3 regions of the Mesorhizobium sp. BR115XR7A genome follow, and region 3 is predicted to be linked to each of the others. Evidence: predicted binding sites of a transcription regulator. Region 3 holds the regulator's gene; each other region holds the start of a gene.
What was found. The regulator LexA, encoded in region 3, represses DNA repair genes until DNA is damaged. The targets are predictions, from matches to a motif close to TGTTCNNNNTGTGTTCNG.

Region 1 (9,682 bases), on a different contig from region 3:
AAAGCGAGCAGCGTTCCCTTGAAGAACCCCCAGGATACCTGCACGGGGTCGGGGCGAGCGGCAAACAGGCTCGACACGACGGCAACGAGGATGACGGTGCCGGCCGCCTCCGACCACTTCGTCGTCAGCCAGAAAGCCGCCACCAGCAGCGTGGCAACGGCCGCGCGGATGGCGTTGCGCGTAGCACCGGGATAGTCGCGATGCACCACCAGGGCCGGCTGCTGGCTGCCGGGACCTGGACGGCGCGTGACCGGCGCGCGCAAGGCGTCGAGGCCACGCAGCACCTGTTTCAGCGCCTCGGCGAAATCGGCCGCTATGGTAAGGCGGGTAATGGTGCCGACCCTGTCCTCACCCGGCTCGATCGAGGCGTCGGGCATTTGCCTGGCCCTGATCGAGATCGCGTCGAGCCGCGCCACCCAGGATGAGGTATCGTCCAGCGCTCCCGGCTTGGCTGCCAGTTCGCTGACAAGGGCCTGCAGTTCCGAGCGCACCGGGATGAGGGCGGCGTTTTTGGGAGCGGCATGCGAATAGAGCGCGCGTGCCGCCGAAAGTGCCGAAAGCAGTTGTCCGATAGTGCGCCGCACCGAATGCGCGCGCGGCGCGAAGCTCGGCGCTTCGAGCCTGGCATAGGCGCGCATCTCGCCAAGCGTCTGGGTATCGGCGACAAGCTTCCGGTGCAGGCCGATCAGCGTTGCCCGGTCGCCGCCTGAAAACGCACCGCCGGCATAGGTGGCGAGGTCGAGTATGCAGCGTTTCAGCCGCGAGACGATGGCGTCGCTGGCCAGTTTCGGCAGGATCAGCCGGCTGGTGAGGCCGGCGCAGACGATGCCGAGCACGATCTCCGCACAACGCGCGACCGCGAGGTCTACGACCAGATGCGGTTGTCCGAAAGCGGGCAGGCCGATGATCATTGCGGTGTAGCCTGCAAGAGCCGCGCCATAGGCTTCGGGATTGCGCAGCAGCGACGAGACGAAGGTGCAAATGCCAATCCAGACAGCAAGCACCGTCACCAGAATCCAGGGGCCGGTGCCGAATGCCGTGGTGATGCCAATTGCCGCGACACCGCCGGCCAGCGTGCCGAGCAGGCGGTAGAAGCCTTTCGCCAGCACCATGCCGGCCACCGGCTGGGCGACGATGAACACCGTCATCATCGCCCATTGCGGATGGTCGAGCTTCAGCGCGTAAGCGGCCAGCAATGCGATCATACCGGCCGAAACGGTGCGCAGCGCGAAAATCCAGTCCGAGCGTGTCGGTTGCGTCAGCCCAGCCAGGCTCGTCTCGAAATAGGTTTTCAGCCGCGCCCAGGTCACATGCTGGTCTCCATGTCAGGAACGCAAGCTAAACGCGCCAGCGGCTAGATATCCAGCACTTCCGTCTCGGCGAACTCGGCGCGTTCCTGGATGAAGCGGAAGCGGGCTTCGGGTTTGGTGCCCATCAGCTCGTCGACCCTGTCCTTGGTGGCGGAATCGATTTCGTTCACATCGACCCTGAGCAAGGTGCGCTTCCTTGGATCCATGGTGGTTTCCTTGAGCTGCGCGGCCATCATTTCGCCCAGGCCCTTGAAGCGGCCAAGCTCGACCTTGCCGCGCCCGGTGAATTCGGTGCGCAGAAGCTCGTCCTTATGGGCGTCGTCGCGGGCATAGGCGACCTTGCCGCCTTGCCTGATCGAGTAAAGCGGCGGCACCGCCAGATAGAGATGGCCGCCGCGCACCAGTGCCGGCATCTCCTGGTAGAAGAAGGTGATCAGCAGCGATGCGATGTGTGCGCCGTCGACGTCGGCGTCGGTCATGATGATGACGCGGTCGTAGCGCAAATCCTCGTCACGGTATTTTGACCGCGTGCCGCAGCCGAGCGCCTGGATCAGGTCCGATATCTGCTGGTTGGCGGCCAGCTTGTCATTGCCGGCGCTGGCGACGTTGAGGATTTTTCCGCGCAGCGGCAAGACAGCCTGGCTGGCACGATCGCGCGCCTGCTTGGCCGAGCCGCCGGCGGAATCGCCTTCGACGATGAAGAGTTCGGCACCCGCCGCCGCGTTCTGCGTGCAGTCGGCGAGCTTGCCCGGCAAGCGCAGCTTGCGCACCGCGCTCTTGCGCGACACTTCCTTTTCCTGGCGGCGGCGCACCCGTTCGTCGGCGCGCGCGATCACCCAGTCGAGCAGCTTCGAGGCTTCCTGCGGATTGTCGGCCAGCCAGTGGTCGAACGGGTCGCGGATCGCGGTCTCGACGATGCGTATCGCCTCGATCGTCGCCAGCCTGTCCTTGGTCTGGCCGACGAATTCCGGCTCGCGAATGAACACCGACAGCATGCCGGCGGCCGAGATCATGACGTCTTCCGAGGTGACGATCGAGGCGCGCTTGTTGCCGACGAGGTCGGCATAGGCGCGCAGGCCGCGCGTCAGCACGTTTCGGAAGCCGGCTTCGTGGGTGCCGCCTTCACCGGTCGGGATGGTGTTGCAGTAGGAATTGATGAAGCCGTCGCCACCGAACCAGGTCACCGCCCATTCGAGCGAGCCATGGCCGCCTTGCTTGTCGCTCTTGCCGGCGAAGATTTCGCGCGTCACCTGGAATTCATCGCCGAGCGACGCCTTCAGATAATCCTTGAGGCCGCCTGGGAAATGGAATTCCGCCTTGGCCGGTGTCTGATCCTTTTCCTTGATGAGGGAGGGATCGCAGGTCCAGCGGATCTCGACGCCGCCAAACAGGTAAGCCTTCGAACGCGTCATGCGGTAGAGACGCGCCGGCTCGAAGGCCGCGCCCTTGCCGAAAATCTGCTCGTCGGGATGGAAGCGGATTTTTGTGCCGCGCCGGTTGTGGACTTCGCCGAGCTGCTCCAGTCCGGTCACCGGGACGCCGCGCGAAAAGCGCTGGCGATAGAGCTGGCGCCCACGTGCCACCTCGACCTCGAGATGATCCGACAGGGCGTTGACGACGGAGACGCCAACGCCGTGCAGGCCGCCGGATGTTTCGTAGACCTTGGAGTCGAACTTGCCGCCCGAATGCAGCGTCGTCATGATGACTTCGAGCGCCGGCTTCTTGAATTTTGGGTGCATGTCGACCGGAATGCCGCGGCCATTGTCGGTAACCGTGAGATGGCCGTCGGCGGAGAGTTCGACATCGATGAAGGTGGCGTGGCCGGCAACCGCTTCGTCCATCGAATTGTCGATGACCTCGGCGAACAGATGGTGCATCGCCTTGTCGTCGGTGCCGCCAATATACATGCCTGGCCGGCGGCGCACCGGCTCAAGGCCCTCAAGCACCTCGATGTCGGCGGCGCTGTAGCCCTCGCTGCCATCCTTGGTTGCGGCTGGACGCCTGGCGGCCGCCTGTACCAGCGGATCCGCCGGGCGCGCCGGCGTGCGAACCGGCTGCGGCTGTTTTTCCAGATTGCCGAAAAGATCGTTGTTGTCGTCCATGCCTGCCATAGAGTCCAAGCTGCGAATCACCCCGTCGATACTGCCACGCTTTTCAGCGCCAAGCGACGGAGGTTCCTGTTACGTTCGGGGATTTAACTGCTCTTACCCTAAAACCATTCGATAACCAAGCGGGCGGAAATAGGTCAAATGCCGCCGCGCAATATTCCTGATTCTTTAACAATGCCGCCTAGCGTGAGCCCAACATAACAATAAACGACGGGCATCAGGGGTTTTCGGCGTGAGGGGCAAGGCCATAACGATGATCGGCATCGCCGCCGTTTTCGGCGCGATCTCGATCTTTGCCGCGGATTTCTGGGTCAAGAGCCAAGCGAAGGCCGATGCCCAGGAGAAAACGGCCTCGATCGCCGCTCCGGCCGCGCCCAGGATCGAGTTCAAGACCATCGTGGTGGCGAACGCGCCGTTGCGCTACGGCATGGAGCTCGACCGCGCCAAGCTCAGCGAAATCCCGTGGCCGCAGGATTCCCTTCCGCAGGGCGCCTTTGCCACCATCGATGGATTGCTCGGCGAAGGCGGTCGGGTCGCGCTGTCGCCGATCGAGATCAACGAGCCGGTGCTGCTCACCAAGCTGTCGGGACCGAACGGCCGCGCAACGCTGTCCAACATGCTGACGCCCGGAATGCGGGCGGTCACCATCCGCACCGACGAGATCGCCGGCGTCGGTGGCTTCGTGACGCCGGGCGACCGGGTCGATGTCGTGCTGACGCGCGATGCCGGCGAAATCCAGGAAGTCGCCAAGAACGCGCAAGGGGCTGCCGGTTCGACCATCACCTCGGAGATCGTCGTTGCCGACGCCAAGGTGCTCAGCGTCGGGCAGGGCGCCGACGAGCGCCAGACGACGCCGCAGGTGGCCAATTCCGTGACCCTCGAGGTGACGAGCGACGGCGCGCAGAAAGTGGCGCTTGCCCGCACCGTCGGAACGCTGTCGCTGTCGCTTCGCTCCGCCAGCGAAGGCGGCGATGGCAAGAACGGCGTCACCACCATCTCTTCCTTCGGCGGATCCGTCGCTTCCAAGACGCAGGCCGTGGCCGGCTCCTTGTTCGATGCCATAGCGAAGGAGCCAGAGAAGCCGAAATTCAAGACGATCATCGTGACGCGCGGCACGCAGGCCGAGGAATATCAGGTTCCAACGCGGGACCAGAAGTAAAGACCGGTGGGGACCGGGCGGGACGGGACAATGTTGATGCGTACCCTATATCGAATGACGGCTCGGTCGCGCTTGGTGCGCGCCCTGGCGATGGCGTTTACCCTGGCTGCGAGCGGCGTGCTTGCCTTGCCCGGAGCGGCGAAGGCGGACAACGACATCGTCTATGTCTCGTCGACCAAGAATGCGTCGATCAAGGTTGCCAAGGGCAAGCCCAAGACGATCATGACGAGCGCGGCCTTCTACCAGATCGTCATCGGTGATCCGGAGATCGCCAACGTCAACCCGCTGACCGACAAATCCTTCTATGTGCTGGGCAACAATCTCGGCACCACCGGCATTGCGCTGTTCGACCAGAACAAGCAGCTCGTCGGCACCGTGGACATCGAGGTGACGCTCGACACCGACCAATTGGCGAACACTATCCGTGCCAGTGTGCCGGACGCCAAGATCAAGGTCGGCTCGGCCAACGGCCGTGTCGTGCTGTCGGGTGAGGCGGATGACGCGGTTGCAGCGGATAAGGCAAGCAAGATCGCCAGCCGCTTTTCCGGCAATGAGGAAGTGATCAACTCGGTCAATATCTCTTCGTCGCAGCAGGTTCAGCTCAATGTCCGGTTCGTCGAGATCAACCGCCAGGCAGGGCAGGACCTGGGCGCGAAATACAGCGCCAATTTCGCCTACGGCTTCGGCGGTCGCGACATTTCACTGGATCCGGGCACGGTCCCAGCGGCGGGGACCGGCGAGATCATCGGCCGACTGCTGTCGAACGGCGTCTCGATCGACATTGCCATTAAGGCGCTGGAAGAGCGCGGCCTTGCCCGTCGGCTGGCTGAGCCGAACCTGATCGCGCGTTCAGGGGAGACAGCGAGCTTCCTGGCCGGCGGCGAATTTCCGATCCCGGTTTCGGAGGACAACGGCAAGATTTCGGTCAGCTACAAGAAATATGGCGTTAGCCTGGATTTCAAGCCGACCGTACTCAAGGACGGGTTGGTCAGCCTCGACATCGCGCCGGAAGTCTCCTCGATCGATGCGTCGGCGTCCTACAATATCGGCAACATTTCCGTGCCCGGCTTCATCGTGCGCCGCGCCAAGACCTCGGTCGACCTGAAGAACGGCCAGAGCTTCATGATCGCCGGGCTTTTGCAGTCCCAGAACGACATTACCACGTCTCGCATTCCCGGCCTTGGCAAGATGCCGGTGCTTGGAGCGCTGTTTTCGTCGAAATCCTATCAGCGGCGCGAGACCGACCTGGTCATCATCGTCACGCCCTATCTGGTCAAGCCGGTCGATCCGTCGAAGAAAATGGCTGAGCCGACCGATGGCACGCAGCCAGCCAGCAATGTCGACTATTTCCTCAACAACACCGAGGAGGTGAAGGCGCCGGATACGGGCCGCGCGCTGGCGCTGGCCGACGGCAGTGCCGCACGGGCCGCTCCTGCCACCAAAGTCGGTCATTTCCTCGACCTGCCGAAGGACTGAGCCATGCGTCTGATCCTGAGATCGTGCATCGGCCTGCTTCTTGCCGGCCTGGCAAGCGGCTGCACCAGCGACGACTACGTGCGCAGCGAAGGGGTGACGTCCGGCGCCGGCGAGGCGCAGGCCGCCAACACCGTCATGCAGATGGTCGACCCGTGGAAGTACGGCGTCCAGAACACGAGACTTCTCGTGCCTGCCAAGCGTGGCAGTGCCGGACCCGTCACGCCCGATCAGGCGGCCGGTGCCAAGGCAGCGCAAACGACCACCGACAACTGATCCAGACGGCGATCGATCTCACAGGCGGCGAGAATGGCAAACAGCACCAAGAAAATCCTGCTCGTCTCGACAGACCGGGCCTTCGCGCAGGACACGAAGACGGCCTTTGCCGCCTCCGAGATCATCCAGCTCATGACGGTGGAGAAGAACGTTACCGAGCTGCGCGGCGAGGTCCAGGAGGCCGAGTTCGGCGTCGTCATCGTCGACATGGATGCAGCGAAACTCGAGGAGATCGAGTCCCTGCAGCGCGTCATGCGCCGGCTCGAGGGCAAGGCACCGGTGGTCGTGGTCACCCAGGAGTTCAACGCCGCGGCCGTGCGCATCCTGGTGCAGCTCAAGGTCGCCGATTTCCTGGTCAAGCCAATCACCACGGCAGACCTCGTGCGTTCGGTCGTGCGGGCTCTACAGGGGCCCGGGCGCGAGGAAAACACCGAGTCGCAGATCTATACCTTCATGCCCGCCGCCGGCGGCGTCGGCACCACGACACTGGCACTGCAGACCGCGTTCCAGCTGCATCATTCGGTGACGCGCGGCGCCTCGACCTGCGTGGTCGACCTCAATTTCCAGCAAGGTGCCTGCGCCGAATATCTCGATCTCGAGCCGCGTTTCGACATCACCGAAATCGAGAACCAGCCTGAGCGCCTCGACCGGCAACTGCTCGATGTGATGCTGTCCAAGCACGCCAGCGGACTGTGTGTGCTGGCGGCGCCGACGCATCCGGCCGAAATGCGCTCATTCAAGACCGATGTCGTGGTGCGCATGCTGGACCTCGTTTCGGCCTATTTCGACAATGTCGTCATCGACATGCCGCGCACCTGGTTTCCGTGGACGGAAACTGTACTGCTCGGTTCCAACAAGCTTTACATCGTTGCCGAAATGACGGTGCCGTGCCTGCGCCATACGCAGCGGCTGATCCAGGCCGTCTACGAGACCGCCGGCAAGGAAGTGAAGCCGAACGTGATCGTCAACCGTTTCGAGCAGAAGATGTTCGACAACGGCATCAAGCAGGCGGACGTCCAGGAAATCCTTGGCGAGCATTTTGTCGGCGGGATCGCCAACAACTACCGGCTGGTGCGCGAGGCGGTCGACCGCGGCGTGCCGCTGCACGAGATCGATCCCAATGCCAATGTCGTCAACGACCTGAAGAAGATCATCCTTCCGGAAGAGGCGGTGGCAACCGCGGGCAAGTCGAAGTCGCTGTTCGGCTTCGGCAGGGGCCTCTTGAAAAGGAAAGCTGGATGACCAGCCGTTTTTCCACCCTGCAGAATCGTGACGCGCGTCCGCGCCCGGCTGAATCGACGCCGGTCGCGCATCATGCAGTCGTCATCCCGACCAGCCGGAAGGCTTTGCCGGCGAAGGCGGAGGCGGCGCCGGCAAAGAATGCCAACAAGGTGCTCGATGCCCGCGTGCGCATCCACCGGATGCTGCTCGAGGAGATCAATCTCGTCGCGCTGGAGCGCTTGCCCAAGGAGGAGATGCGCCGGCAAGTGCATGATTTCGTATCGGAAAAGACCCGCCAGGAGCGGATGGCGATCAACACCGCCGAACTCGACGCGCTGGTTGACGACATCGTCGACGAGATGGTCGGCCTCGGCCCGCTCGAGCCGCTGCTCAAGGATCCCGATATCAACGATATCCTGATCAACGGCCATCAGAACTGCTTCGTCGAAAAGAAGGGCAAGCTGCAGCAGGTCCATATCCCGTTCAAGGACGAGGCGCATCTGCTCAGAATCGTCAACAAGATCGTGGCCGCCGTCGGCCGCCGCGTCGATGAATCGCAACCGATGGTCGACGCTCGCATGCTGGACGGCTCGCGGTTCAACGCAGCCATCCGCCCGGTGGCCGTCGACGGCCCGCTGGTGTCGATCCGCAAGTTCTCCAAGAACAAGCTTGGCCTGCACAGGCTCGTCGAATTCGGCGCCATCACACAGAACATGGCCGAAGTGCTGGCCGCGGCCGTCCACGCCCGCAAGACGACGATCATTTCGGGCGGCACCGGCACAGGCAAGACGACGATGCTCAACGCGCTGTCGGCGTTCATTCCCGAAGACGAGCGGCTGATCACCATCGAGGACGCGGCGGAACTTCAATTGCAGCAGCCGCATGTCGCACGCATGGAGACGCGTCCCGCCAACATCGAAGGCCATGGCGAGCTCAAACAGCGCGACCTGGTCAAGAACGCGCTGCGCATGCGTCCCGACCGCGTCATCCTCGGCGAGTGCCGCGGCGAGGAAGCCTTCGACATGCTGCAGGCCATGAACACCGGCCACGAAGGCTCGATGGCGACCATCCACGCCAATACGCCGCGCGACTGCATTTCGCGCCTCGAGCAGATGCTGGGCATGACCGGCATGCCGATGACGGTGCAGTCGATCCGCAGCCAGATCGCCAGCGCCATCGACATCATCGTCCAGCTGACCCGACTTTCCGACGGCAAGCGCAAGGTGACGAGCGTCGCCGAGGTGACCGGCATGGAAGGCGATGTCATCCAGATGCAGGAGATCTTCCGCTTCGTGCGCACCGGCATGGAGGCCGATGGCAAGATCCTTGGCTACTACGAGGCGACCGGCATTCGGCCGCGTTTCCTGGAAGACCTGCGCGCCATGGGCATCGACTTTCCCGGACGTTATTTCGAACCCGGCCGGCCGCAGGAGTAGCCGGCGTGTTCGACGGGTTCAGCGCGATATACGTCGTCTATGCCGGAGCCGCACTGACCGGCATCATGGTGGCCGAGGCGATCTACCTGCTCTATGCCGGACGCAGCGACAAGCGCACCGCAATCAACCGGCGCATGAAACTGCAGGAAAACAAGATCAGCCAGGAGCAGGTGCTGATCCAGCTGCGCAAGGAGCGCGGTCTCGACGCGGGAACGTCGCTGTTTTCTCCCGACCGGTTCCGTGCCCTGCGCACGCAGTCGGGCATGGTGATGCCGCTTTCGAAATTCCTGACGATCACCTGCGGTGTGGCGACGGCCGTTGCCCTGGCCGCGATCTGGCGCGGGCTGCCGCTGCTGATGGGGCTCATCCTGTTCGTCGTGCTGGTGCCGTTGCTGCCGGTCATGGCGATGCGCTCCATGCGCAAGCGCCGGCTGAAGCGTTTCGGCATGCAACTGCCGGAAGCGCTGGAGCTGATCACGCGCGGCCTCAAGGCCGGTCATCCGGTGCCGGTGGCCATCGCCATGGTGTCGCGCGAGATGCCCGATCCGATCGGCACGGAATTCGGCGTCATTGCCGACGAAGTCACTTATGGTTCCGACCTGGTCACGGCGCTGAATGCACTGTTCGACCGGGTCGGCCACGAGGATCTGCCGCTGTTCATCACCGCCGTGTCGATCCAGACCAGTTCGGGCGGCAATC
Region 2 (9,682 bases), on a different contig from region 3:
CGGCCCCGAAAAATTGGTCCTGGTCTCGTCCTCCAGGCCCGACTTCATCCACTCGTAGGACATCAGCAAGGCCGCCTGGGCGATGTTGAGCGAGGAGAAATCAGGATCGACCGGGAAAGTGACGATCTCGTCGGCGAGGCCGACCTCGTCATTGTAGAGGCCGAAGCGCTCGCGACCGAACAGGATGCCGGTGCGTTGCCCCATTGCGTGACGGGCGCGCAGCATCCTGCCCGCCTCCACCGGTCCGCGCACGGATTTGAAGCCGTCGCGCTGCCTTGCGGTGGTGGCGAAGACGAAGTTCAGGTCGGCAAGTGCCGAGGCCAGATCGTCGAAAACCTTGACGGCATCGATGACGTGGTCGGCACGGCTGGCGGCGGCACGCGCCTTCTCGCTCGGCCAGCCATCGCGCGGATTGACCAGACGCAGCTCCGACAGCCCGAAATTGGCCATCGCGCGGGCGACCATGCCGATATTCTCGCCGAGCTGCGGCTCGACAAGGATGATCGCCGGGCCGGCTGCGGTGTTATCGGGATCTTTGGTAATGGGCATGATTGTCAATGAACTGCTGTTTGCGGCATTTCAGCGTCCCCTGCCATATTCGGCCGCGAAAATGAAGCATTCGCAAATGACGGCGCCGTGGGCTCACATTCGTGACCGATCGCCGTTTGCGTGGCCAAAAGCGCTTTGATATACGGGCGGCATCCCCGGCCGACGCCACGCGGGCAAGGCCGTCCCATTCCCAGCAACGAGGCATTCTTTCCATGGCGAAGATCAAGGTGGCGAACCCGGTCGTCGAACTCGACGGCGACGAGATGACCCGCATCATCTGGCAGTTCATCAAGGACAAGCTGATCCACCCTTATCTCGACCTCAAGCTCGAATATTACGACCTGGGCATCGAGCATCGCGACGCCACCAACGACCAGGTGACCATCGATTCGGCCAACGCCATCAAGAAATACGGTGTCGGCGTGAAATGCGCGACCATCACCCCCGACGAACAGCGCGTCGAGGAATTCAAGCTGAAGAAGATGTGGAAATCGCCGAACGGCACCATCCGCAATATTTTGGGCGGCACCATCTTTCGCGAGCCGATCATCATGAAGAACGTGCCGCGCCTGGTGCCCGGCTGGACCAAGCCGATCATCGTCGGCCGCCACGCCTTCGGCGACCAGTATCGCGCCACCGATTTCCGCTTTCCCGGCAAGGGCAAGCTGACGATCAAGTTCGTCGGCGAGGACGGCCAGGTCATCGAGCACGACGTGTTCGACGCGCCCGGCGCCGGTGTCGCCATGGCCATGTACAATCTCGACGAGTCCATCCGCGAATTCGCCCGGGCGTCGCTGAACTACGGCCTGCTGCGCAACTATCCGGTCTACCTGTCGACCAAGAACACCATTCTCAAGGCCTATGACGGCCGCTTCAAGGATATTTTCCAGGAAGTCTACGAGGCTGAATTCGAGGCCGAGTTCAAGTCGAAGAAGCTTTGGTACGAGCACCGCCTGATCGACGACATGGTGGCGTCGAGCCTGAAATGGTCGGGTGGCTATGTCTGGGCCTGCAAGAACTATGACGGCGACGTCCAGTCCGACACGGTGGCGCAAGGGTTCGGTTCGCTCGGCCTGATGACCTCGGTGCTGATGACGCCGGACGGCAAGACCGTCGAAGCGGAAGCCGCGCACGGCACCGTGACCCGCCACTATCGTCAGCATCAGAAGGGCGAGGAAACCTCGACCAATTCGATCGCGTCGATCTTCGCCTGGACGCGAGGCCTCGCGCACCGCGCCAAGCTCGACGACAACGCCGAACTGAAGCGTTTTTCCGAGACGCTCGAAAAGGTCTGCATCCAGACTGTCGAGAGCGGCTTCATGACCAAGGACCTGTCGCTCTTGATCGGCCCCGACCAGCCCTGGCTCTCGACCACCGGCTTCCTCGACAAGATCGACGAGAATTTGCAGAAGGCGATGGCGTAACCGCCTCGCGGACAAATGGGCAAGCCGGTCGTCTACGGCGCGGATTACAGCGTCTATGTACGCATCGTCCGGCTTGCGCTCGAGGAGAAAGGCATCGCCTACGATCTCGTGCCGGTCGACATCTTTGCAGAAGGTGGCGCGCCGGCATGGTACGGCAAGCACCATCCCTTCGGCCGCATCCCGGCCTTCGAGCATGAGGGGTTCCGCCTGTTCGAGGCGAGTGCGATCGCGCGCTATATCGACGACGCTTTCGACGGTCCACCCTTGCAGCCGAAGGATCCGCGCGCCCGCGCAAGGATGAACCAGATCATCGGCATGCTCGACGCCTACGCCTACCGTGCGATGGTCTGGGATGTCGCGGTCGAGCGTCTGGAGAAGGAAGTGCCCGACGAGAGCTTGATCGTGGATGGCCTGCGGCAGGCAGAGACGGTGCTGAAGGTATTGACCTCGCTGAAGCAAGATGGACCCTGGCTGCTCGGCGACCAGCTGACCCTGGCCGATCTGCACGCGGCGCCGATCATCGCCTACTTCGTCAAAGTGCCAGAAGGGCGCAACTTGCTGACGCAGTTTGCAGGCATCTGGGATTTGTATTTGCGAATGGCTGGCCGCCCGAGCTTCGTGCGTACCGAAAAAGCGTATAACTTGAGGTGAGCTTCCTCGACGTCGCGCCGCCCCTGCCCTGGCGGGCATTTCTCCCCGTGAACGGGGAGAAAGAGGCTGCTCGCGTTGCCGGCGCTCTTCTGCAACGAGGGCGATTGGCGAAGGGCGCGACGAAAGCGCCCTTCTCCCCGTTCTACGGGGAGAAAATGGCGGCAGCCAGATGAGGGGCAGCGCTGCCCCAAGAGAAAGGATCCCGCCTGGCCCCACGCATGGTAGCTACGCTGCTTCGAGCGCCGCCCTCACTGCCGCGATCGCATCATCGGCCTTCGACGCATCCGGGCCGCCGGCCTGCGCCATGTCGGGGCGGCCGCCGCCGCCCTGCCCGCCCAATGCTGCGGAGGCCACGCGAACAAGGTCGACGGCGCTGAAACGGCCGACGAGATCATCGGTGACAGCGACCACGACGCTCGCCTTGTTGTCTTCTCCGGCGCCAACGAACACGACGACGCCAGAACCCAACGAAGTCTTGCCGGCATCGGCCAGCGGCTTCAGGTCCTTTGGCGAGACACCTGACACCGCCTTGCCGAGAAAGCCGACGCCAGCGACGATCTCGTTGGCGGCAGGAGCATCGGCAGGCGACCCGCCGCCCAGCGCCAATTTCTTGCGCGCTTCGGCCAGGTCCTTCTCGAGCTTTTTGCGCTCTTCGAGCAGCGCTTCGACGCGCGCTGGCACATCTGCGGGCGAAATCTTAAGCGTTGCCGCCGTGGTCTTCAGGCGTCGGTCCTGCTCATCGAGATGCCTGCGCGCGGCCTCGCCGGTCAACGCCTCGATGCGGCGCACGCCGGCGGCGACAGCACCATCCGAGACGATGCGCACCAGGCCGATATCGCCGGTCGCCCTGACATGCGTGCCGCCGCAGAGCTCGACCGAATAAGGCCGGTTGGCCTTGGCGCCATGCAAGCCCGTGCCCATCGACACCACGCGCACCTCATCGCCATATTTCTCTCCGAACAGCGCCATCGCGCCCTCGGCAATGGCGTCGTCGACCGACATCAGGCGCGTGGTCACCGGGCCGTTCTGCACGACGATCTCGTTGGCCATGCGCTCGACCTCTTCGAGCTCCTGCGCGGAGATCGGCTTGTTGTGCGAGATGTCGAAGCGCAGACGCTCGGGTGCGACCAGCGAACCCTTCTGCGCGACATGGGTGCCCAGCACCTCGCGCAACGCCTCGTGGATCAGGTGCGTCGCCGAGTGGTTGGCGCGCAGCCGGGAGCGCCTGGCATGATCGACCTTAAGTTCGACCGCGGCACCCGGCCTGACCGTGCCGGCGACCACCTTGCCGAGATGCACGAAGAGGCCATCGGCCTTCTTCTGCGTGTCGGAAATCTCGATCGAGAAGCCCTCGCCCGAGATTATGCCGGTGTCACCCATCTGGCCGCCGGACTCGCCGTAGAACGGCGTCTGGTTGACGACCACGGCGACCGCATCGCCCTTGCCGGCGCTGTCGACGGTCTTGCCGTCCTTGACCAGCGCCTCGATGAGGCCTTCCGCCTGCTCGGTTTCGTAGCCGAGGAATTCGGTGGCGCCGGTCTTTTCACGCACGGAGAACCAAACCGTCTCGGTGGCGGCCTCGCCGGACCCGGCCCAGTGCTTGCGCGCCTCCGCCTTCTGCTGCTCCATCGCATTGGTGAAGCCGGCAAGGTCGACCGAGATGCTGCGCTGCCGCAGCGCGTCCTGCGTCAGGTCGAGCGGGAAGCCATAGGTGTCGTAGAGCTTGAATGCCGTTTCGCCATCGAGCATGTCGCCGGCGCCGAGCTTCTCCGTCGCCTCGGACAGCAGCCCGAGGCCGCGCACCAGCGTCTTGCGGAAACGGGTCTCCTCGAGTTTCAGGGTCTCGGCGATCATCGTTTCGCCGCGTGCCAGTTCGGGATAGGCCTGGCCCATCTCGCGCACCAGCGCCGGCACCAGCTTCCACATCAGCGGCTCGTTCGCCCCCAGCAACTGCGCATGACGCATGGCGCGGCGCATGATGCGGCGCAGCACATAGCCGCGGCCTTCGTTCGACGGCAGCACGCCGTCGGCGACCAGGAAGGAGGACGAGCGCAGATGATCGGCAATGACGCGATAGGACGCAACCGTTTCGGCGTCGGGCGCGCGCCCAAGTGCCGAGGACGCCGCATCGATCAGATGACGGAACAGGTCGGTCTCGAAGACGCTCTCCACCCCTTGCAGGATGGACGCCATGCGCTCCAGGCCCATGCCGGTGTCGATCGACGGGCGCGGCAGGTCGACGCGCTCCTCTTTCGTCACCTGCTCATACTGCATGAACACCAGGTTCCAGAATTCGAGGAAGCGATCGCCGTCTTCCTCGGGACTGCCGGGAGGTCCACCCCAGATGTGCTCGCCACGATCGATGAAGATTTCCGAGCATGGTCCGCAAGGACCGGTGTCGCCCATCGCCCAGAAATTGTCCGAGGTCGGGATGCGGATGATGCGATCGTCGGAGAAACCGGCGATCTTCTTCCAGAAGCCAGCCGCCTCGTCGTCCGTGTGATAGACGGTGACCAGCAGCTTGTCCTTCTTCAGCCCGAACTCCCTGGTGATGAGGTTCCAGGCAAGCTCGATGGCGCGCTCCTTGAAATAGTCACCGAAGGAGAAATTGCCGAGCATCTCGAAAAAGGTCAGGTGGCGCGCGGTATAGCCGACATTGTCGAGATCGTTGTGCTTGCCGCCGGCGCGGACGCTTTTCTGGGCTGTGGTGGCGCGCGAATAGGGCCGCTTCTCCAAACCGGTGAAGACATTCTTGAACTGCACCATGCCGGCATTGGTGAACATCAATGTCGGATCGTTGCGCGGCACGAGCGGGCTTGAGGCCACGACCTCGTGGCCCTCCTTGCGGAAATAGTCGAGAAAGGTCGACCGGATCTCGTTGACGCCACTCATGGATACTGCCTTTTCAAGAGAGCCGCCGGCCGGACCGGCGGGAGATGGCTCTGTATTTTCTAGAAGATGGAGCTGGCCTTTTAGCCGTAGCTCTTGACCCTGTCCAGAAACACGGAATTGGGCCAATTCGCGCTTTGCACCGGCACTTGCGGGGCCGCCCAAACGAAAACCGCCGGCGCGAAGGCCGGCGGTTTGGAACGCGGTACTACAGAACTCTGTTACTTAAGCATTGACTAATAGTCTGGATTTATGGCCAAATTCTGACCGTTGCCTACATCGCGCCGGCTTCGTCCTCAAAACCGTCGTCGCCATTGCCCTCGGAGCCACCATTTTCGAGAAACTTTTCGGCGATCAATCCGGCATTCTGCCTGAGCGCTAGCTCGATCTCGCGCGCGGTATCGGGATTGTCGCGCAGGAACAGTTTCGCATTCTCGCGGCCCTGGCCGAGACGCTGCGAATTATAGGAGAACCAGGCGCCCGATTTCTCGACCACGCCGGCCTTGACGCCGAGGTCGACCAGTTCGCCGGTCTTGGAGACGCCCTCGCCATACATGATGTCGAACTCGACCACCTTGAAGGGCGGCGCCAACTTGTTCTTGACCACCTTGACGCGGGTCTGGTTGCCGACGACCTCGTCACGATCCTTGACCGAGCCGATACGGCGGATGTCGAGGCGAACCGAAGCGTAGAATTTCAGCGCGTTGCCGCCGGTCGTGGTTTCGGGCGAACCGAACATGACGCCGATCTTCATGCGGATCTGGTTGATGAAGATGACCATGGTGTTGGAGCGCGAGATCGACGCGGTCAGCTTGCGCAGCGCCTGGCTCATCAGGCGGGCCTGCAGGCCCGGCAGCGAATCGCCCATCTCGCCCTCGATCTCGGCACGCGGCGTCAGCGCCGCCACCGAATCGACCACCAGCACGTCGATGGCGCCGGAACGCACCAGCGTGTCGCAAATCTCGAGCGCCTGCTCGCCGGTGTCGGGCTGCGAGATCAGCAGGTTTTCAAGATCGACGCCGAGCTTGCGGGCGTAGACCGGATCGAGCGCGTGTTCGGCATCGACGAAGGCGCAGATGCCGCCCTTCTTCTGGGCTTCAGCCACGGTGTGCAGGGCCAGGGTCGTCTTACCGGAGCTTTCCGGCCCATAGATCTCGATGATACGGCCGCGCGGCAAGCCACCGACGCCGAGCGCGATGTCGAGGCCGAGCGAGCCGGTCGGCACCGTTTCGATCTCGACGACCTGCTCGTTGGCGCCGAGCCGCATGATCGAGCCCTTGCCGAAAGCCCGCTCGATTTGCGACAGCGCCGCATCCAGAGCCTTTGATTTGTCCACTGCCTTATCCTCTACCAGCCGCAAAGAATTCTGAGCCATGATACATCACCCCTTGGTCGTCAATGAAGGCCGGACAATCCGTGATCCCTGCCATTTTGTACCTTTTTTGTTCTCATTTGGCAAGGGGTGACAACCAACTGAAAAACAAGCGATATCGCGGTTTGTTCTTTTTTTGTCTCGCAAACCCTGGCACGAACGGGCTCCGCATTGGGCCAGACGGCTCGATCGTATCGCTCGACCGAATCGCCGACCAGCATGCGAAGCTCTGTCGCGCACTCTAGCGCTTGTGCGGCCGCAACAACAAAGGTCATATCGCCACCATGGTGGAATCCCCGAAGATCCTGGCCGTGGGCGGCGCCCATATCGACCGGCGTGGCCAGGTGTACGGTCCCTATGTGCCGGCAGCCTCCAATCCCGGCACGATGCGCGAGGATGTCGGCGGGGGCGTCTTCAATGCGTTGCGCAGCATGGTGCGGCGCGGCGTGTCGGCCTCCCTGGTGTCGATGCGGGGCGGCGATGCGTCGGCCGATACGGTTTCACGGGCCATCGCCGAGGCAGGCATCGCCGATCTTTCGGCGGTGTTCCTCGACCGTACCACGCCGAGCTACACGGCATTGATCGATCGCGAGGGCGAATTGATCGTCGGCTTTGCCGACATGGCACTGTACGACCTGGCTTTTCCCAAGCAGATCAGGCGTTCCAAGATACGCCAGGAGGTGGCCGCCGCCGATGCCATCCTGTGCGACGCCAATCTGCCGTCGGCCGCCCTGGAGCGGCTGCTGTCGCTCGCCGCCGGTAAACCGGTTTTCGCCATCGCGATTTCGCCGGCGAAGGTAACGCGGCTGATACCGGTTCTCGGCGGGCTGGCCCAGCTCTTCATGAACCGGCGAGAGGCCGTCGTGCTGGCCGGTGTCAATGCAGCGGCCGCCGAGCGGGAAATGGTCGACGGGTTGCGGTGCAGCGGCCTTGCCAGCGGCGTGGTCACGGCAGGCAGCGGCCCTGTGCTGGGTTTCGATGAGACAGGCGCCTTTTCGATCCTGCCGCCTGCCCCCAGAAAAGTCGCCGATGTCACCGGCGCCGGCGACGCGCTGGCAGGTGCGACGGTCGCAGCACTGCTGCGGGGCCAGCCGCTGCGCCACGCCGTGCGCGAGGGCGTCGCCGCGGCAACGCTGGCCATCGAAAGCGCCGACGCGGTGCCCGAATTCACCGCGGCGAGCTTCGCGGAAGCGCTGGCCCTTGTGCCGGATGCCAGGGAAGTGGCATGAGACCCGGCAAGTTCATAACGCGCGGTGAAGCTACGCTTTCCTGATGGATGCGCCGCACTCCGGATTGGAGATCAGAGATGACGCCAGAGACCGCCCGCCCCTTCATCGATATCCACGCACCGGTGGCGCAGGCCCTGGCCGCCGGGCGCCCGGTGGTGGCGCTCGAAAGCACCATCATCACCCATGGCATGCCCTATCCCGACAATGGCGCCATGGCGGCCAACGTCGAAAAGATCATCGCTGACGGCGGCGCCGTGCCGGCAACCATCGCGGTGGTCAACGGCCGCATCAAGATCGGGCTTTCGGACGGCGAACGCGAATCGCTGGCGATGACCGGTGACGCCATGAAGCTGTCGCGCGCCGATCTCGGCTTCGCCGTCGCGCAGGGCCGCACCGGTGGCACCACGGTCGCCGCCACCATGATCGCGGCTGACATGGTCGGGATAAAGGTGTTCGCCACCGGCGGCATTGGCGGCGTGCACAAGGGGGCGGAAAAGAGCTTCGACATCTCGGCCGACCTCGATGAATTGGCGCGTACACCGGTGATCGTCGTCTCGGCCGGCGCCAAGGCGATCCTCGATATCGAAAAGACGCTGGAAGTGCTGGAGACGCGCGGCGTGCCCGTGGTCGGCCATGGCTGCGAGACGATGCCGGCCTTCTGGTCGCGGCAGTCACCGTTCCGGGCGCCCTTGACCTTGCACGGACCGGAAGATATCGCGCATTTCTACCGGACACGCCTGGCTCTGGGCTTGGGCGGCGGCATGCTGATTGCCAATCCCGTGCCGGAATCCCACGAAATCCCCGCTGAAGAAATGGCGGGCTACATCGAAGCCGCGCAAAAGGCGGCCGAAGCCCTCAACGTCACCGGCAAGGCCGTGACGCCGTTCCTGCTGGGAAAAATCCTCGAACTCACCGGCGGCCGCAGCCTGAAGACCAACATCGCGCTGGTCGAGAACAATGCAAGGCTGGCGGCTGAGATCGCCAAGGCGCTGTAGGGACTGCCAAGAGAGTCCCCCTCACCCGGATTACCAAGACCGAATTGCAAAGAGCAATTCGGGGCAATCCGACCTCTCCCCGAGGGGAGAGGAACTTGCGGCCTCAACGCAAACCTCTTCTCCCCGCCGGGGAGAAGGCGGCCGCGAAGCGGCCGGATGAGGGGTGGCCTCGCGCTGGCGGGAGCCTACTTCCCCGCCCGCCGCCCAGCTTCGTAGGCGCGTCGCGCCCACACCGTCATTTCGTCGGGATCGTCGAAAGCGCTGTCGGGAATGCTCCAATAGGGCATGGCGACAAGCTTGCCGTGGCGAGAGCCGGTGTAGGTCCATTGCCGGCAGCCCGCGGCTTCGAACTCCGATGCGCTCTGCTCGTCGGCTTTCAGCAGCAATTCGCCGCGCAGCACGATGGCGACGATGACGCCGTCGAAATAGATGCCCTTGCCGCCGAATAGTTTTCGGATGCAGACCGGACCGAGGCCCTCGAACAGTTCCGCGATGCGCTCATTGTCCATGCCGCGATCATGTCACCGGCATTTGGCCTTGTCATCGCCGCAACCAAAATCATGCTGACAGGTT
Region 3 (9,682 bases):
GAGGCCCAGACACCGCTGTCCTCGGCGCATGACGAAATGCTGTTCATCATCCAGCACCAGACATCGGAATTGTGGATGAAACTCGCTTTGCACGAGATTGGCGCGGCGATCCGCTCGATCCGTGCCGACCGCCTCGAACCGAGCTTTAAGATGCTGTCGCGTGTCGCCCGCATTTTCGAGCAGTTGAACAATGCCTGGGACGTGCTGCGCACGATGACGCCCAGCGAATACACCGAGTTCCGCGACGCGCTCGGCCAGTCCTCGGGTTTCCAGTCCTGGCAGTATCGCGCCATCGAGTTCATGGCCGGTAACCGCAACCTCGCCATGCTCGGGCCGCACAAGCACCGGCCGGACCTCAGCCAGAAGCTGGAGGCGATCCTGGCCGAGCCGTCGCTCTACGATGAAGCGCTGCTGCTTCTGGCCCGCAATGGCTTCGACATCGGGGCGGACGCAAAGCGCACGGATTGGCGCGAGACGCGGACCGGGAACGAAGAAGTCCTGGTCGCCTGGCAGACGGTGTACCGCGATCCGCAGCGCTACTGGATGTTTTATGAACTGGCCGAGAAGCTGGTCGACTTCGAGGACTATTTCCGCCGCTGGCGCTTCAACCACGTCACCACCGTCGAGCGCATCATCGGCCTGAAGCGCGGCACCGGCGGCACGTCGGGCGCCTCCTATCTCAAGAAGATGCTCGAAGTCGTCCTGTTTCCGGAACTGTGGACGGTTCGCACCCGGCTCTGAACTCTCGTCTGACGCAATTCCTGTGGGAAACCGTGTCACACTTTTCCCGACTTCGCGCCGGCTTCAGGTCACTGCCGTCTTGACCGCGAAGCGTGCATCCTGCCAGGCGCCGGTGCGCAGGATATCTTCCAGCACCTCGACCGCCTGCCATACATCGGCGTAGCCGACATAGAGCGGGGTGAAGCCGAAGCGGATGGTCGACGGCGCACGGAAATCGCCGATCACGCCGCGCTCAATCAGGGCCCGCATCACCTGGTAGCCGTTGGGGTGGAGGAAGGACACCTGGCTGCCACGCTGATTGCTGTCGCGCGGGCTTTCCAGCTCCAGGCCGTAGGCGCCGCATCTGGTCTCGACGAGCTGGATGAACAGGTCGGTGAGCGCGATGCTCTTCTTGCGCACCGACGCCATGTCAACATCGTCCCAGATATCCAGCGCCCCCTTCAGCGCCCGCATCGACAACACCGGCTGCGTGCCGCACAGGAACCGACGGATACCGCTGCCGGCCGCATAACCCTGCTCGAAGGCGAAGGGTCGCGCATGGCCCCACCAACCGCTGAGTGGCTGCTGGACTTTGTCGTGATGACGCTCGGCGGCGTAGATGAAGGCTGGCGCGCCCGGGCCGCCATTGAGATATTTGTAGGTGCAGCCGATGGCGAAATCGGCATTGGCGCTGTCGAGCTCGACAGGCAGCGCGCCGGCGGTGTGGCAGAGATCCCAGACGATCAGTGCTCCGACCTGATGGGCCTTGCATGTCAGTGCCGCCATGTCGCGCAGCTGGCCGGACTTGTAGTTGACGTGGTTGACCAGGATGACCGCAACGCGCTCGTCGATCAGCTCCTCAATGGTCGGCGCATCAACGCCCTCAAGCCGCAACACCGTGCCGGGGCGCGTCGAGGCCACGCCTTCGGCCATGTAGAGATCGGTTGGAAAGCTGTCTCCCTCGGCGACGATGACCGAGCGGTCCGGCCGCATGCCGAGCGCGGCATGCAGCACCTTGTAGATGTTGATCGAGGTCGTATCGCAGACCACCGTCTGGCCGGTCGCCGCGCCTATCAGCCGCCCCAGTTGGTCGCCGAGCGCGACCGGCATGTCGAACCAGCCGGCGGTGTTCCAGGCACGGATCAGATCCTGCGCCCACTCCTGGGTCGCGGCTTTCCGCAGCTCGTCGAAGACGGCGGGTGCCGCGGCGCCGAGTGAATTGCCGTCGAGGTAGATCACGCCTTCCGGCAAGATGAACCGGTCGCGCATGGCACGCAGCGGGTCCGCCGCATCCATGGCATCGACGGCTGCGAGATCGAGCGTCGTAGGCATCATTTGTGACATTCCCTGGTTATTCACGCCTTGGTCATTCACGCCGGGTTACTCACGAATCGCTTCGCGAACCGGTGCGGACCCCCGGCTGCGCTTGAGGCTGGGCAAGGCAAGCATGGCCAGTACGAACAGGCCCGTGGCAAGCTTCAGGTCAGGCGGCGGCATGCCGGCCGCCAGGCAGAACGACACCAGCTGGTAGTAGATGATCGCGCCGGCGAAGGGCGCCAGCAATTGCCGCCACACTGTTTGCTTGCCGACGACGGCTTCGCCGATCATCAGCGCGGCAAGGCCGTTGATGAGAATTCCCAGGCCCATATTGACGTCGGCGAACCCTTGCGACTGCACCATCAGCGCACCGCTTGACGCCGAAAAAGCGCTGGCCAGCCCGACACCGCCTATGGTCGCGGCCCAGACATTGATGCCTTGCGCTTCGGCCATGTCAGGATTGGCGCCCACGGCGCGCACGGCGGTCCCCTTCTCGGTCCTGAAGAACATGTAGAGCAGCATGAAGGCGGCAAGCGCGAGAAGACCCGCGACGACGATCTTGCTGGCGGGGAAACCCGGCCGCGCGAACGGCACCCAGTCGAACACCGAGGGCGAACCAAAGACGGACAGGTTGGACTTGCCCATAATGCGAAGGTTGATGCTGTAGAGCATCGTCATCATCAGGATGCCCGCAAGCAGCGTGTGGATGCGGAAGCGCAGATGGATGAAGGCGGTGCAGCAGCCCGCCGCAAAGCCGGCGACAAGGGCGGCAGCGATGCCCATCAGCGGCGATGCGCCGGCGGCAAGGAGAACGCCGCAGACGCAGCCGCCCAGCGGAAAGGCGCCTTCGCTGGTGAGATCGGGAAAATTCAGCATGCGAAACGGGATCATGATCCCGAGCACGACAAAGGCCAGGATCAGGCTTTGCGCCAGGGTGACCGGCATGATCGCGACGAAGCTGGTGAGAACGTCCCCAACAAAACCCATGATGATCAGCTCGCCAGCAACATGCGATCGGTCTTGACGGAGAAATGGCCGATCAGATCGATAACCGTGACCCTCGCCTTCTCCTGCCCGGCGACTTCCAGGAGCACCCGGCCCGCATCGAGCATGATCACCCGGCTGCCATGGTCGACGGCGTGTTGCATGTTGTGGGTCACCATCAAAGTCGTCAGTTTCAGCGCGTTGACGGCGCGAACCGTCGCTTGCATGACGATTTCGGCCGTGCGCGGGTCGAGGGCCGCGGTATGCTCGTCGAGCAGCAGCAAGTCCGGCGACCCACCGACCGCCATGATCAGCGACAAGGATTGCCGCTGCCCGCCCGAGAGCAGGTCGACGCGCGTGTCGAGACGATTTTCCAGACCGAGACCCAGTATCGACAGTCGTTCCCTGTAGGACGCAAGCCGGGTGGTGTTCAGCCCCGGGCGCAAGGTGCGCTTTTGGCTACGCAAATCGGCCAGCAGCATGTTTTCCGCAACCGTCATGCTGGCGGCGGTGCCGCGCATCGGGTCCTGGAACACGCGCGCCAGTTTCGCGGCGCGCTTGTGCACCGGCATTGCAGTCACGTCGGCGCCGTTGATCAGGATCTGGCCGGAATCGAGGATCAGGGCGCCGGAAATGGCGTTGAGCATGCTGCTCTTGCCGGCCCCATTGGAGCCGATGACGATGCCGAACTCTCCGGTGGCCAAGGACAGGCTGAGACCGTCCAGCGCGACCTTCTCGTCGGCCTGGCCCTTGTAGAACACTTTGCGCGCGGATCGAATCTCGAGCATCGTTTCTCCCTGACCTCGGGATGACGGCGCCGACGCCGTCACCCCGGCAGTTCCGATGTTAGTCGACGATGCAGCCGCAATCGGCCATTGAAGCCGGTATCTCGATGCCGAACGCGGCCATCGCCTTGCGCGAGATCGTTGCCATGTGGTCCTTGTAGGCCGGGCGCGACGGCGCGATCGTCTTGGGATCCTTGCCCTTGAGGATCTCGGCGGCGATGTTGCCGGCGTTGACGCCGACCTGCGTGTAATTGACCGCGAAGCTCGCCGGCACGGTACCGTTACGGACCGCACTGTCATCGGAGTTGACGACCGGGATACCGGCCTGGCGGGCGGCCGCGGAGACAGCGGCGATCGCCGGCTGGATCAGGTTCGAGGCCGGGCCGTAGATCACGTCGGCCTTGCCGGCGAGCGAAGCGATGCGTTGCTGGATGTCATTGACGTTGTCTATGCCGACCTCCACCACCTCGAAGCCCGCGGCCGGTGCCGCCGCCTTGATCTTTTCGACCAAGGCAACGTCATTGGCCTCACCGGGATTATAAGGCACGCCGAAGCGCTTGGCGTTCGGCAGCAGCTTCTTGGTGAAGGCCATCACCGCGGCGACGTCCTGCAGATCGCTGGCGCCGGTCATGCCTTCGTCTCCGGCGTCCCATGACGGCACCAGCTTGGCCGCCACCGGATCGGTGACCGCGGCAAAAACGATCGGAATGCCGGAACCGGCGAGCGCTTTCTTGGCGATCTGTGAGACCGGCGTGGTGATGGTGTAGATCAGCTTGGGCTGCTCGGCCTGCAGCTTGGCGATCATCTGCGGCACCAGCGACGCATCGAAATTGGTGTGGCTCTCCGTGTAGACGACGTCCTTGCCCTCGACGAAGCCGTTATCCGTCAGCGCCTTCTTGAAGCCGGCTATGGCGGCGTTCAATTGCGGATGCTCGCCGAAATTGGCAATGCCGATACGGATCTGATCGGCCGCGGCACTGCCGGCACTGACCATCAATGCGCCTGCCAGGGCCAAGCCCGACAACCAAGCGGATTTCGACTTCAACATCATTTCCTCCCAGATTTGATCAGGGCCGCTTGGAAACGCGGCTACTACGGCGATCATGGTGAGTCCGCCGGTCTGTGTCAAACATTATATATAATTGTTGCTGTGACGCACTATCATATATACTTTTCGCCAGACGACGGATTGATCACCATGCTGAATGAAACGAGTTCCACAAAAACGGAAGCCGCCTATCAGCTGTTGCGGCGCGACATCCTGACCACGCGCCTCATGCCCGGCGCCCCGCTCAAACTGAGTGCGCTGCGCGGCACCTATGGCGTCGGCTGGACACCGTTGCGCGAAGCCCTGTCGCGGCTCGAGGCCGAACGCCTGGTCACCGCGATCAGCAATCGTGGTTTTGCCGTGGCTCCGGTGTCGCGGGCCGAGCTGGAGGATCTGGCACGCGCCAGGATGGTGGTCGAGATACCCCTGTTCCTCGAATCGATGGAAAAAGGCGGCAGGGAGTGGGAGGATGCCGTGGTCACCGCCCACTACCGGCTCTCGCGTTGCAAGACAGCGGTCGACGATCCCTCGGACGCGGCCGTCGACAGATGGGACGAGAACCACGAGGCTTTCCATGCGGCGCTGCTGAGCGCCGCCACATGCGACTGGCTGTTGCGGTTCCGCTCGACGATCTCGGATCAGCTGCGCCGGCATCATCGCTTTCTTGGTCTGGCGCCGACACTGCGGGCCGCGGCCGGCCTCAAGGATGGCTATGAAGAGGCAATCGAAGCGCTACGCGAAGCGATTGCGATCGAACACCATACCGCGATCATGGAAGCGGCGCTCGACCGTGACGTCGAGCGGGCCAAGGCGCTGATGACGGCGCATATCGGCTACACACTGCACGTCTATGTCCACAGCGAAGACAGCGGCGCTACCAGATACGCCGCTCGCGCCGGCAGCTTGAAGGCGGGTTCGGGATAACTTCAGCGCTTCCGCCACGCCTATTCGAACGCGCTGGCCGGAGTGCGCCGAACGCCCCGATCCATGGCCGCCCGAAGCTACCAATCGTTGGCATTTTGGTTTCGTTTCGTTCCGCGAATAATGGCTCCGCGAATTATACGTCCCTCCGAGGAGAAGCCTTCCAACTAACTGATGCCAAAGCCTCGTCGGCGGATGGGCCACAGGCCATTAACCAAAACGATTTCAATGCGCCTGCCGACGGCGGAAAGGACTGGTTGCCGCCCGCCGTCGCGGGCAAAAAACTTCAGACCCCTTAACAAATTCATTAAACTTTAAACGGTTGCAGAACACAACTGGAACAGATAGTGTTTGTTCTGGGTTTGTTTTTTCGATTCTGGTTCAACCTTTCGTTCAATGTCTTGGGGGCCGCCATGCTGACACGCAAGCAACATGAACTGCTGATGTTCATCCACGAACGGCTCAAGGAAAGCGGGATACCGCCTTCCTTCGACGAGATGAAGGAAGCACTCGATCTTGCCTCCAAGTCGGGGATCCATCGCCTGATCACGGCCCTGGAGGAGCGCGGCTTCATTCGCCGGCTACCCAATCGGGCGCGCGCGCTGGAAGTGCTGCGGCTGCCGGACTCGATCGCGCCGGGCCTCAATGCGGCAAAGAAGTTCTCGCCAAGCGTCATCCAAGGCAGCCTTGGCCAAGGCAGTCTCGGACGCCAGATCAGGCCGGCCGCTGCGCCTTCGCGCCTGCCCGCGGCCGGCAACGACGACGACGCGGTTTCAGCCGTGTCCATCCCGGTCATGGGCCGTATCGCCGCCGGTGTGCCGATCGATGCCATCCAGCATCAGACGCATTCGATCTCGGTGCCGCCGGACATGATCATGGGCGGCGAGCACTATGCGTTGGAGGTCAAGGGCGACTCGATGATCGAGGCTGGTATCTTCGATGGAGACACGGTCATTATCCGCAATGCCGACACGGCAAGCCCGGGCGAAATTATCGTGGCACTGGTCGACGAAGAGGAAGCGACACTGAAGCGGTTCCGCCGCAAAGGCGCTTCGATCGCGCTCGAGGCCGCCAATCCAGCCTACGAAACGCGCATTTTCGGGCCGGACAGGGTCAAGGTACAAGGCAAGCTGGTCGGGTTGATCAGGCGCTACTGAACCGGCTTGTTATCGGGCTTGTCGGGTTTTTTGTACGGCGGCAGCCCCCTCGCCTCGCGTGAGAATTTTCGCTGTTCGTGCCAGGGCCGGTATGGTCCGTCGACGGCAAATGCGATCGCGGCCCGGGTCGTGGCCGACTGGGGATTGAAGAAGACGGCAGCGCTTCCCCTGCGGGCGAGCTGCCGTTTGGTGACGACGAGAACCAGTGGATTGTGGCAGGCGTCATAGGCGGTTGCGTCATTGACGATGATCAGGTCGGCGAAAGCGCAGGCTTTCCAGGTGGTCTTGCGGTCCTCGACATAGGCAATGATCGCGCCGGAAGGGTGCCTGGCAAGGCACAGGCCTTCGCGGCAGTAGAAGGGCGATCCCGGCGGCAGGTCGGTGGGACTGGCAACATCGAATTGCCTGTCTGTCGTGTCGAACATTTCCGGTTTGACGATTGTTTCGGAGATCAGGGCGCGTTTCCAGTTGTCGGTTGCGAATTCGTTGGGACGTTCCCGGTTGACGGCCAGTTCGCCATTGCCGATCGGCAGCGCGACCAGCCGCGCATCTTCCGAGATCAGCACATCGGGCGCGCGTGTGTGCGACACAGTCAACAGGCCGGCGAGCGCGAATGGCAGCGCCGCGAGCCGCAGCCATGTCGTCGCCATCGTCGCGATAACCAGCGCGACGGTGACCAGCAGCACGGATTGCTGCGAAATCAGCCCGACTCCATCGACCGGAGAGCGCTCCGATATCCACGCCGACACGGCGATCATTGCTGTCAGGCCCTTGCCCATGAGGTAGAGAGCCGGCCAATCCAGTCCGAATGGCATCAACAGCGCGCTGGCGACGGCCAGGAACATCACGACCGACACGATAGGCATCACGGCCAGATTGGCGAACAGGCTGAGCGGCGATACCCGCTGGAAATGCCAGATGGCAAACAGTGCCGTGGCGCTGCCGGCGATAATGGACGTCATGGCCAATCCTCCTGTCGCCAGCAGGAATTTTCGCGTCAGGAACCCCGCCAGGGATCGCTTTGGCGGCGGTGGCCGCGTCTTTCCCGCACGGTGATCGGCCCAGCCGGCATAAGCGCCAACCAGGGCCGCGGTCGCGGCGAACGACATCTGAAAGCTCGGGCCGACGACCTCGTGAGGCGAGACCAGGATCACGGCGATCGCCGAGATCGCCAGATTGCGCATGGTCAGCGCAGCGCGATCGAAGAAGACGGCAATCAGCATCACCGCCAGCATGATGAAGCTGCGTTCGGCCGCAACGACGACACCGGAAATGATGAGATAGGCCGCGATCGAGAACAGTGCGGCGGCGGCCGCGTATTTCTTCACCGGCCGGCGCGCGGAAAAGTCTGGAAACAGCGCGAAGGCACCACGCAGCAGACCCATGATGGTGCCGGCCACAAGCGCCATATGCAGTCCCGAAATAGAGATGATGTGATAGATGCCGGTACGCCGCATCGCTTCATTGATTTCATCGGGTATGCCGGCGCGCACGCCGACGATCAGCGCCGCCGCGATCTCGCCTTCAGCGCCGCCGACGCTGCCCCTGATGTGGTCGGCGATGGCTTCGCGGGCATTTTCGATGCCTGAAAAAAGGCGAGCCGATAGCGGCATCTCACCGTCGTCGGCGGAAACAACCGTTGGATTGCCGAGAAAGAAGCCGCTGCCGCCGATGCCGGCGAAATAGCTGTCGAAAGAGAAGTCGTAGCTGTCCGGCCGCACCGGGCCGGTCGGCGGCAACAGTTTGGCGTAGCCTGTGATGAGCGAGCCGGCGGTCATTCCCTGCGGTATCTTGCGTGCGGAAAGCCGGACCCTTTCCGGCGCATGGCGCAGTTTTGGCCGGGCGGTCGAAATCACGTCCATGGTCAGCCGGATGCGGCCGCTCTCCATCTCCTCGATCGAGACCACGCGGCCGGTCAGTTGCGTGGAGATTTCCGAACCCAGCATCCGGGTTCCGGCTCGCCATGTTTCGACCTTCGCCGCGAGCAGGCCCAGCGCGCACAACAGCACTGCCATGAAACACAGATGGGTTTTCGACCAGGAGCGCGAGACGAAGGCACAGACCGCCATCAGCACCACGACCGCGACGGGTTTTGCAAAGTCGGGCTCGGATGCCAGCGAGAAATAGGCGATCGCCCCAACGGCCAGACAGACCGGCACCAGCAGGAACGCGATGCCCCGGTCGAGTTCGAGCTCCGCCGCCTTGGCCACGCCATGGCGCACGCGAGGCAAGGATACCAGGCCGACTTGCCGGCGCACGCGCGCGATCCTGCCCGCGGCAGGAGCCGGCGCCGGCTCCTGCCCACCTGCCTGCAGCGACCTGGTTTCGGGCGCAGCCACGAGCGGAGATGGCAGTGGGATCGTCGCAGGCGCCGCAAACAGGGATCGCTCGCTGACGCCGATAGCGGCATCCTCGCCCCGATCCGAGCCCCGGCCTCGTCCAGTCATCGGGTCTGCCCCTTGCACCCTCGACGTCCTATGCTACATGAACGCGCAACGCGCGAAAGTCCGCACGCTCCGCACCCAGCTTCAGACGTTTTCCGAGAGTTCCATGCCCGACAAGGTCATCACCCGTTTTGCCCCCTCGCCGACCGGCTATCTGCACATCGGCGGCGCGCGCACGGCGCTCTTCAACTGGCTCTATGCAAAGCATACCGGCGGCACGATGCTGCTGCGCATCGAGGACACCGATCGCGAGCGTTCGACCGATGCGGCCACATCGGCCATTCTCGATGGCCTGACCTGGCTTGG

Region 1: a site for LexA is predicted at 3,483-3,500, ahead of parE (DNA topoisomerase IV subunit B). Genes of this name have one in related genera too.
Region 2: a site for LexA is predicted at 6,946-6,963, ahead of recA (recombinase RecA). Genes of this name have one in related genera too.

Annotation. Positions count from the first base shown of each region.
Region 1 covers NZ_JAIUHW010000012.1:172,797-182,478, reverse strand. Annotated here, with positions in the region: gene LB557_RS24490 (FUSC family protein) at 1-1,310, opposite strand, end outside; gene parE (DNA topoisomerase IV subunit B) at 1,355-3,412, opposite strand; gene cpaB (Flp pilus assembly protein CpaB) at 3,651-4,577, shown strand; gene LB557_RS24475 (type II and III secretion system protein family protein) at 4,608-6,053, shown strand; gene LB557_RS24470 (hypothetical protein) at 6,057-6,326, shown strand; gene LB557_RS24465 (CpaE family protein) at 6,360-7,568, shown strand; gene LB557_RS24460 (CpaF family protein) at 7,565-8,983, shown strand; gene LB557_RS24455 (type II secretion system F family protein) at 8,989-9,682, shown strand, end outside.
Region 2 covers NZ_JAIUHW010000001.1:321,224-330,905, forward strand. Annotated here, with positions in the region: gene LB557_RS01790 (RNA methyltransferase) at 1-549, opposite strand, end outside; gene LB557_RS01795 (NADP-dependent isocitrate dehydrogenase) at 762-1,973, shown strand; gene LB557_RS01800 (glutathione S-transferase family protein) at 1,989-2,624, shown strand; gene alaS (alanine--tRNA ligase) at 2,850-5,516, opposite strand; gene recA (recombinase RecA) at 5,788-6,888, opposite strand; gene LB557_RS01815 (carbohydrate kinase family protein) at 7,170-8,114, shown strand; gene LB557_RS01820 (pseudouridine-5'-phosphate glycosidase) at 8,192-9,109, shown strand; gene LB557_RS01825 (TfoX/Sxy family protein) at 9,295-9,618, opposite strand.
Region 3 covers NZ_JAIUHW010000019.1:30,839-40,520, forward strand. Annotated here, with positions in the region: gene kynA (tryptophan 2,3-dioxygenase) at 1-741, shown strand, start outside; gene kynU (kynureninase) at 805-2,052, opposite strand; gene LB557_RS29115 (ABC transporter permease) at 2,101-3,024, opposite strand; gene LB557_RS29120 (ABC transporter ATP-binding protein) at 3,030-3,809, opposite strand; gene LB557_RS29125 (ABC transporter substrate-binding protein) at 3,868-4,854, opposite strand; gene LB557_RS29130 (GntR family transcriptional regulator) at 5,005-5,778, shown strand; gene lexA (transcriptional repressor LexA) at 6,189-6,932, shown strand; gene LB557_RS29140 (ComEC/Rec2 family competence protein) at 6,926-9,379, opposite strand; gene gltX (glutamate--tRNA ligase) at 9,483-9,682, shown strand, end outside.